Verminephrobacter eiseniae EF01-2: one gene and its partner. The protein of the gene in region 2 interacts with the protein of the main gene of each other region in a pairwise test. Links are inferred from orthologs where the notes say so. Each region holds a gene or a part of one and is shown on either strand. Other genes may lie near its edges.

What was found. Proteins that work in one complex are often made in the same cells at the same time.
Region 1: the proteins of VEIS_RS08805 (region 2) and grxD interact in binary tests that used the Escherichia coli proteins (3 or more experiments, as listed by UniProt). The link is inferred for Verminephrobacter eiseniae EF01-2 from one-to-one orthologs.

Annotation. Positions count from the first base shown.
Region 1 is NC_008786.1:1,742,947-1,745,822, reverse strand. Bases 207-2,876 are described here. They hold grxD (Grx4 family monothiol glutaredoxin), read right to left. Parts: upstream 1,866-2,876; coding sequence 1,548-1,865; downstream 207-1,547. Other genes in these bases: VEIS_RS28395 (hypothetical protein), read right to left, coding at 2,781-2,876; prmC (peptide chain release factor N(5)-glutamine methyltransferase), read right to left, coding at 1,930-2,814; VEIS_RS07595 (AAA family ATPase), read right to left, coding at 412-1,419. Outside these bases: VEIS_RS07600 (helix-turn-helix domain-containing protein), read left to right, coding at 1-182. UniProt on the Escherichia coli protein: Monothiol glutaredoxin involved in the biogenesis of iron-sulfur clusters.
Region 2 is NC_008786.1:2,011,396-2,015,894, forward strand. Bases 882-3,864 are described here. They hold VEIS_RS08805 (BolA family protein), read left to right. Parts: upstream 882-2,234; coding sequence 2,235-2,495; downstream 2,496-3,864. Other genes in these bases: VEIS_RS08790 (protein adenylyltransferase SelO), read left to right, coding at 882-1,248; msrB (peptide-methionine (R)-S-oxide reductase MsrB), read left to right, coding at 1,245-1,658; VEIS_RS08800 (septation protein A), read left to right, coding at 1,702-2,238; VEIS_RS08810 (peptidylprolyl isomerase), read left to right, coding at 2,578-3,363. In the rest of the region: more of VEIS_RS08790, read left to right, coding at 1-881; VEIS_RS31100 (benzoate/H(+) symporter BenE family transporter), read left to right, coding at 3,934-4,146; VEIS_RS08820 (carboxymuconolactone decarboxylase family protein), read left to right, coding at 4,143-4,499. UniProt on the Escherichia coli protein: Transcriptional regulator that plays an important role in general stress response. Has many effects on cell morphology, cell growth and cell division. Acts by regulating the transcription of many genes, including dacA (PBP-5), dacC (PBP-6), ampC and mreB.

The DNA of each region.
Region 1 (2,876 bases), 270 kb from region 2 along the record:
CCGTCATCGAGGGCAATGATTGGGCGCCATCGGAAGCCGCAATGCACTGCGGGGTTGCCCCGCCCCGCCGCGATGACCTGTTGCGTGGCCGCGTCTCGCGGTGCTGCCTGGATGCTTTGGTGAACAGCGCCACCGCCATGGGTTGCCGCGTGCATATGGATATGGAGCTGCAAGCGGCGTAATCCGCGCAGCCGCTGCCAGACGGGGGACATGTCCCGGATTTTCAATAGGGACATGCAGGGCTGGCCGGCGTTGCAGACGCGCTGCCAGTCGCCCGGACATTGCCAAGGAGTCGGCGCACGGCCCGGGGGCAACGGCACGTCGGGCACACCGGGCGCACCCCGATGGGGCAGGTGCGGCGCGCCCGGCATCTACCGCCGCCGCGCCCGGCGCACCTCGGGGGGCCGGCGCCTATTGCAGGAATCCGATACGCCCTTTGGCCCCGCTCGTGCGCGGCAGGTCGGCGCTTTCCACCGTGGCGCGCTGTGCCAGCCGGGCGTTGCCGAATCCAGTCATCAGCGCGCGCCGCATCTCGCGCGGCGGCATCCGGGCCAGGTGGTCGAGCACATCGTCGCGTGGCTCGGGGTCCAGCAGACGCCCCCATTCGTGCCCGGCACGGATGTCCTGGTACAAATGGCGTGCAATCGTGCGCGCCTGCTCCGGTGTGGGGGCTGGCACCTCGAACACGTTCATGCGGTTCAGGATCGGGTCCGGAATGCTCCGGCTGTCGTTGGCGGTGGTGATCCAGATCACCTGGCTGGCGTCGATCGCCACCTCGGCAAACTCGTCGGTGAAGCTGTGCGCCGTGTCGTACTCCAGCAGGCCGTACAGCGCGCCCAGCGGGTCGTATTGCGCGTCGGCGTTGGCCTTGTCGATTTCATCGACCACGATCACCGGGTTGGCGTATGCGCCATCGATCAGGGCCTCGAACACCTTGCCCGGCCGCGCGCCCTTCCATTGCGCCGATGCGCCCGACAGCAGCCAGCCGGCGGTCAGGGAGCTCATCGGCAACAGGTTCATGCCGGTGCCCAGCAGTTTGGCCAGGTGGCACGCGAAATGGGTCTTGCCAATGCCGGGCGGGCCCAGCAGCAGCATCGGGGTGACTTCCAGTCCATCGCTGCAGTCCTGGGCCAGCGCCACATGGCGTTTCACGTCATCGAGCACCTCGGTGAAGTTGGGCAACTGCTGGTACAGGCCGTCCATGTCGGGGATGCCCGAAGGCTTGACCTGAAAGCGCTCGGGGCCGCGCTCGAGCATGCGTTCGTAGACCGTGCGCAGGCCGTCGTATTCGCGCTGGCTGCCGGACTCTTGCAGCTTGGCGAGCTTGCGCTGCACATCGCCGGGGCTGAACACATTGCGCATCTGGGCCACCGGCAAGCGCAGGGCCGGCGACTGGGGAACAAGGCCATGGTGGTTCATTGCATGCTCCTTGGGCGGGGTCACGCGAACATTCAAGCACACAACATACCCGCTGCCTACCCACTTTCCTGCGGTACGGGTATCACCGCCGTCCACGCCCAGGCCGCTGGCGGCATGGGCGATTCACCTCATGTGCCCAGCACCTGCCGCAGTTCGCCCGATTCGTACATCTGCATCATGATGTCCGAGCCGCCGATGAATTCGCCTTTTACATACAGTTGCGGAATGGTGGGCCAGTTGCTGTATTCCTTGATGCCCTGGCGGATCGCTTCATCTTCCAGCACGTTGACCGTGACCACGGCCTTGGGGTCGACGCCGCAGGCTTTGAGTATCTGGATCGCGCGGCCGGAAAAGCCGCACATGGGGAAGCTGGCGTTGCCTTTCATGAACAGCAGGATGTCGCTGGATTTGACGAGTGCGTCTAGGCGTTGTCGGGTGTCGCTCATGGGAATGCTCCTGGAAGGTCGGGACGGCGCAGGTCGCCGTGGTGCCGACCGGGGGTGGATTATTTCACCGTCCCTCGGACTCTGTGCGACCCCGGTGGTTCCACTGCCCGCCGCTGCAACGGGCAATGCCGGCGAGGTCGGCACGGCTTTGCACCCGGGCAAAGCCCCGGGCGCTGAGCAGGGCGTGCACGGCGGCGGCCTGGTCGTGGCCATGTTCGAGCAGCAGCCAGCCGCCGGCGGCCAGATGCCCGGGGGCCTGGCCGATGATGCTGCGGATGTCTTGCAGGCCGTCGGCGCCGCTGACCAGCGCCTGCCGGGGCTCGTGGGCCAGCGCGGCCAGGTGCGGGTCTTGCGCGCCCAGGTAGGGCGGGTTGGAGACGATGGCGTCAAAGCCTGCCGGTGCGCCGCTGAGCCAGTGGCCCTGCGCCAACTGCACCGGCAGGCCGAGCCGCCCGGCATTGGCCCGGGCCACGGCCAGGGCATCGGCGCTGGCGTCTATGGCCAGAATCCATGCGCCGGGGCAGTGCCGTTGCAAGGCCAGGGCGATGGCGCCGCTGCCGGTGCCCAGGTCCAGCACGCGGGGGGCGGGCAGCGGGGCGATCACTTCGAGCGCCCAATCGACCAGGGTTTCGGTGTCGGGGCGCGGGTCGAGCACGCGGGCGTCGATGGCCAGCGGCAGGCCATAGAACTCCTTGCGCCCCGTGAGGTAGGCCACGGGTTCGCCTGCTGCGCGGCGCCGGCACAGGGCCAGGAATTGCGCATGCAGGGCGGGCGCGAGCGCATCGCTGTCATGCGCCAGCAGCCAGGCGCGGCCCGCGTCGGCGCGGCCTAGCTGGTGCAGCAGCAGCAGTTGGGCGTCGATGCGCGCCAGGCCGAGCGCGCGGGCCTGGTTCAGCGCCTGGGCCAGGGTGGGGGTCAGCACCGGGGCTTGGGCCGTTTGGCCACGCATTGCGGCATGGTCTCGATGCCCATCGGGTCGACGCCCGGGCATGTCACGCCAGCGCGGCAGGC
Region 2 (4,499 bases):
GCTGGTGCACGCCCTTTGGCCAGCGTCTACGGCGGCCACCAGTTCGGCGTATGGGCCGGGCAACTGGGCGACGGCCGCGCAATCATGCTGGGCGAGACCGCCGCGGGCTGGGAAATCCAGCTCAAGGGCGCAGGTCGCACGCCCTACTCGCGCATGGGCGACGGGCGCGCAGTGCTGCGCTCGAGCATCCGTGAATTCCTGTGCAGTGAAGCCATGCACGGCCTGGGCATTCCGACGACGCGCGCGCTGTGCATCACCGGCTCGCCGGCCCCGGTGCGGCGCGAAGAGACCGAGACGGCCGCCGTGGTCACGCGCGTGGCGCCCAGTTTTGTGCGCTTCGGCCATTTCGAGCATTTTTGCGCCCAACGCCAGACGCCGCAGTTGCAAGCCCTGGCCGACTACGTCATCGCCCGCTACTACCCGCAATGCCGCGCCGGCGCTGCCAACCCGTATGCCGCCCTGTTGCAGGCCGTCAGCGAACGCACGGCCAGGCTCATGGCCCAGTGGCAGGCGGTGGGCTTTTGCCATGGGGTGATGAACACCGACAACATGAGCATCCTGGGCCTGACCATGGACTATGGCCCGTTCCAGTTTCTCGACGCCTTCATCCCCGAGCATCGCTGCAATCACAGCGACACCCAGGGCCGCTATGCCTATCAGCGCCAGCCCGATGTGGCGTACTGGAACCTGCTGTGCCTGGCGCAGGCCCTGTTGCCGCTGATCGGCGAGCGGGACGGCGCCCTGGCTGCGCTGGCATCCTACCCCGGCGTCTTTTCCGCCGAGTTCATGGCCGGCATGCGCGCCAAGCTGGGCCTGTTGCAGGCGCGTGACGGCGATGCCGCGTTGATCGATGGCGTCCTCATGCTGCTGGCGCGCCATCGGGTCGACTACACCATCTTCTGGCGCCGCCTGTCGCAGGCCGTGGGCTGCGGCGATTTCGAGCCGGTGCGCGCGCTGTTTGCACAGCGCGCGGATGCGGAGCGCTGGTTGCTATTGTTTTCAGAGCATACGACGCATATGGATCACGCGCAGATGGCCGGCATGATGCTCAAGACCAACCCTAAATTCGTGCTCCGCAACCATCTGGGCGAACAAGCCATCCGCGCCGCGCAGCAGGGCGACTTTGGCGCCATCGAAACCCTTTTGCGGCTGCTCGAGCGCCCCTTCGACGAGCACCCGGGGCATGATGCCTACGCCGCCTTTCCGCCCGACTGGGCCGCCACCATCGCCATCAGTTGCTCATCATGAATGCCCCCGTCCAGAAAACCGACGCCCAGTGGCAAGCCATCCTGCACGCCAAGGGCGCCGAGCCGATGGCCTTGCAGGTAACGCGCCATGCCGCCACCGAGCGCCCCTTTACCGGCAAGTACCAAGCCCACTGGGCCGATGGCAGCTACCACTGCATCTGCTGCGGCGCCAAGCTGTTCGACTCGGACAGCAAATTCGACGCCGGCTGCGGCTGGCCGAGCTTTTGCCAAGCCATCCCGGGCGCGATCACCCGCATCGCAGACCGCAGCCACGGCATGCTGCGCACGGAAACGGTATGTGCACAATGCGGGGCGCATCTGGGCCATGTCTTCGATGATGGCCCGGCCCCCGGCGGCTTGCGCTATTGCATGAACTCGGCTGCGCTGGACTTTGAATCCGGCAAGGCATAAAAAACCGAAGGCCCCGCGTCTCCATTGCGACCCATCCCTCCCCATGAAAATCCTGCTCGACTTCCTGCCCATCGTGCTGTTCTTCGGGAGCTACAAGCTCTACGGCATCTATGTGGCCACGGCCGTGCTGATGGCCGCCACGGCGCTGCAGATGGCGCTGATCTACGCCATCGACCGGCGCCTGCAAACCATGCACAAGGTCACGCTGGCGCTGATCTTGTCGTTTGGTGCGCTGACGCTGGCGCTGCAAGATGACCGCTTCATCAAGTGGAAACCGACGGTGCTTTATGGCGCCATGTCCGTCGCACTGGCGCTGACCCTGTGGGCCCTGAAGAAAAACTTCCTGAAACTGCTGCTGGGCAGCCAACTGGCCTTGCCGGACATGGTGTGGTTGCGTCTGAATTGGGCCTGGATCGCTTATTGCGCCTTCATGTCGGCCATCAACGCCTACGTGGTGCTGCACTGGAGCACCGATGCCTGGGTGGACTTCAAACTCTGGGGCTATGTCTTCCCGCTGGTCTTTCTGATCGGCCAGGGTCTTTATATTGCGCCGCACCTGAAAAACCAGGGGCGCACATGACCGGCACGGCACAACGAATCCACCAGCGCCTGCTGGAGCGGCTGGTGCCCACCCGGCTGCAAGTGCTCGACGAAAGTGCCGCCCATGCAGGCCATGCCGGAGCCAACGACACCGGCCAGGGCAGCCATATCCGGGTGCGCATCGCGTCACCTCTTTTTACAGGGCGCTCCCGGCTGGCGCAGCACCGCCTTGTGTATGATGCGCTGCAAGAATTCATGGGCCAAGGCGTCCACGCCCTGGCCATTGAAGTTCTTTGAGCCGACCTCTTTCTCCTTACCTCACCTCATCATCCCGTCATCCGGTTGCCTGCCGGCGACTGCCTCATCTTTTGGACTTCGCATGAAGAAACAGCTCCTGTCCGGCCTGATCGCCGCAGCCCTGCTGGGCCTGGCCGCCCCGCCCGTTTCCGCCCAGAACATCGCCATCGTCAATGGCAAGCCCGTGCCCAAGGAGCGCGCCGACATGCTCCGGCAGCAGTTGGAACGCTCGGGCCGCCCCGTGACGCCAGAGATAGAAAAGCAGATCAACGCCGAAGTCATCGACCGTGAAGTCCTCGTACAGGCAGCGCTCGAGCGTGGCCTGGAAGGCTCGGCAGACTACAAGAACCAAATGGAACTGGCCCGCGAGGCGATTTTGATCAACGCGCTGTTCGCCGATTTCCGCAAGGCCAACCCCGTGACCGACGCCGAAACCCAGGCCGAATACGACAAGTTCGTTGCCGCCAACAACGGCAAGGAATACAAGGCCAGCCACATCCTGGTGGACAAGGAGGCCGACGCCAAGGCCATCATCGCGGCCATCAAAAAGGGCGCCAAGTTCGAGGACATTGCCAAGAAGCAGTCCAAGGACCCGGGCTCCGGCGCCAAGGGTGGTGACCTGGGCTGGGCCAGCCCGGCAAGCTATGTGAGCGAATTCACCGAGGCCCTGATCAAGCTGGACCAAGGCAAGATGACCGATGCCCCGGTCAAGAGCCAGTTTGGCTGGCATGTGATCCGCCTGGACGATATGCGCCCGATCCAATTGCCCAAGCTCGAAGATGTCAAGCCCCAGGTAGCCCAGCAATTGCTGCAGCAAAAGCAGGCCAAATACCAGGAAGAGCTGCGCGCCAAGGCCAAGATCGAGTAAGTGGAGTTCAGCGGGCGCTTGCCGAAAACGCGCGCGACCTGATGGGCGGCCTGTTCGACCGGCCCATGTCCGAAGCGACGATCGAGGGCGTCAGCGCTCAGGCCGCCGAGTTGCTGGCCCCACTGTCCCACGGCCTTCAGGGCTTGGCGCTTGCAGCCGCGCTTTGGTGGATGGGCCGGGGTGCGGGTCTTGTGACAAAAGGACAAGAAAAAAGGCCTTGCGGCAAACGCGCCGCAAGGCCTTCAGACGTTGGTCGGAGCGGCGGGATTCGAACTCGCGACCCCCTGCTCCCAAAGCAGATGCGCTACCAGGCTGCGCTACGCTCCGATGGCCTGCATTCTACACCCTGATCTGCCAAGCCCCTGCTTTCTGGCGCAGTGTCCGTTTGGTGATTTTTCATGGCGACTCAGACAGTGCCGTCACAAGATTGCAGCCCCCAATTGGGGCTATCTCCATGGGCAGTGGCGCGCTTGGTTGGTGGCGCGGCGTGCGTTACAAAATGCCTGTCATCACTGCCTGGTCTACGCCCGGCGCAGTCCTGCTGATCGGGTCACTGCCTGAACCAGGCTCATGGGTGCATATCTGGTGGCAGGCACCATGGTTCTATTGCTTGGCATCACAGGCGTATTCGACGCCTTCATCAAAAAAATTCCACAGGGCATCAGTGCGGGTCTGCTGGCTGGAGTGCTGCTCAATTTTGGTTGGGGGGTGTTGGCAGACGCATCGATGCATGGCGCACACTCTCAACTTTCATCATCGTCCACACCGGAGCTTGCACCATGAAAAGCAGTTTGCGCCTTCCGTACTACGAACTTTCACCACAGCTATTGCAAGGGTTGCGTCAAATCAAGGTCGATCTGGAGGCCAGTCCCCTGGGTCTGCCATTGATCGAACTTGTCTATCTGCGCGTCGCGCAGATCAACGGTTGTTCGTATTGCCTGAATATGCACACCAAAACCTTGCGTGAGCGCAATGAGACGGATCGTCGTCTGGCCGAACTGGCCGGCTGGCGCGTCAGTTCCCAGTTCAGCCAGCGCGAGAAGTCGGCATTGGAGTGGGCCGAATCGCTGACCCATGTGGCCGATACCCATGCCCCGGACGAAGCCTTCTTCCCGCTGAAGGAGCATTTCAGCGAT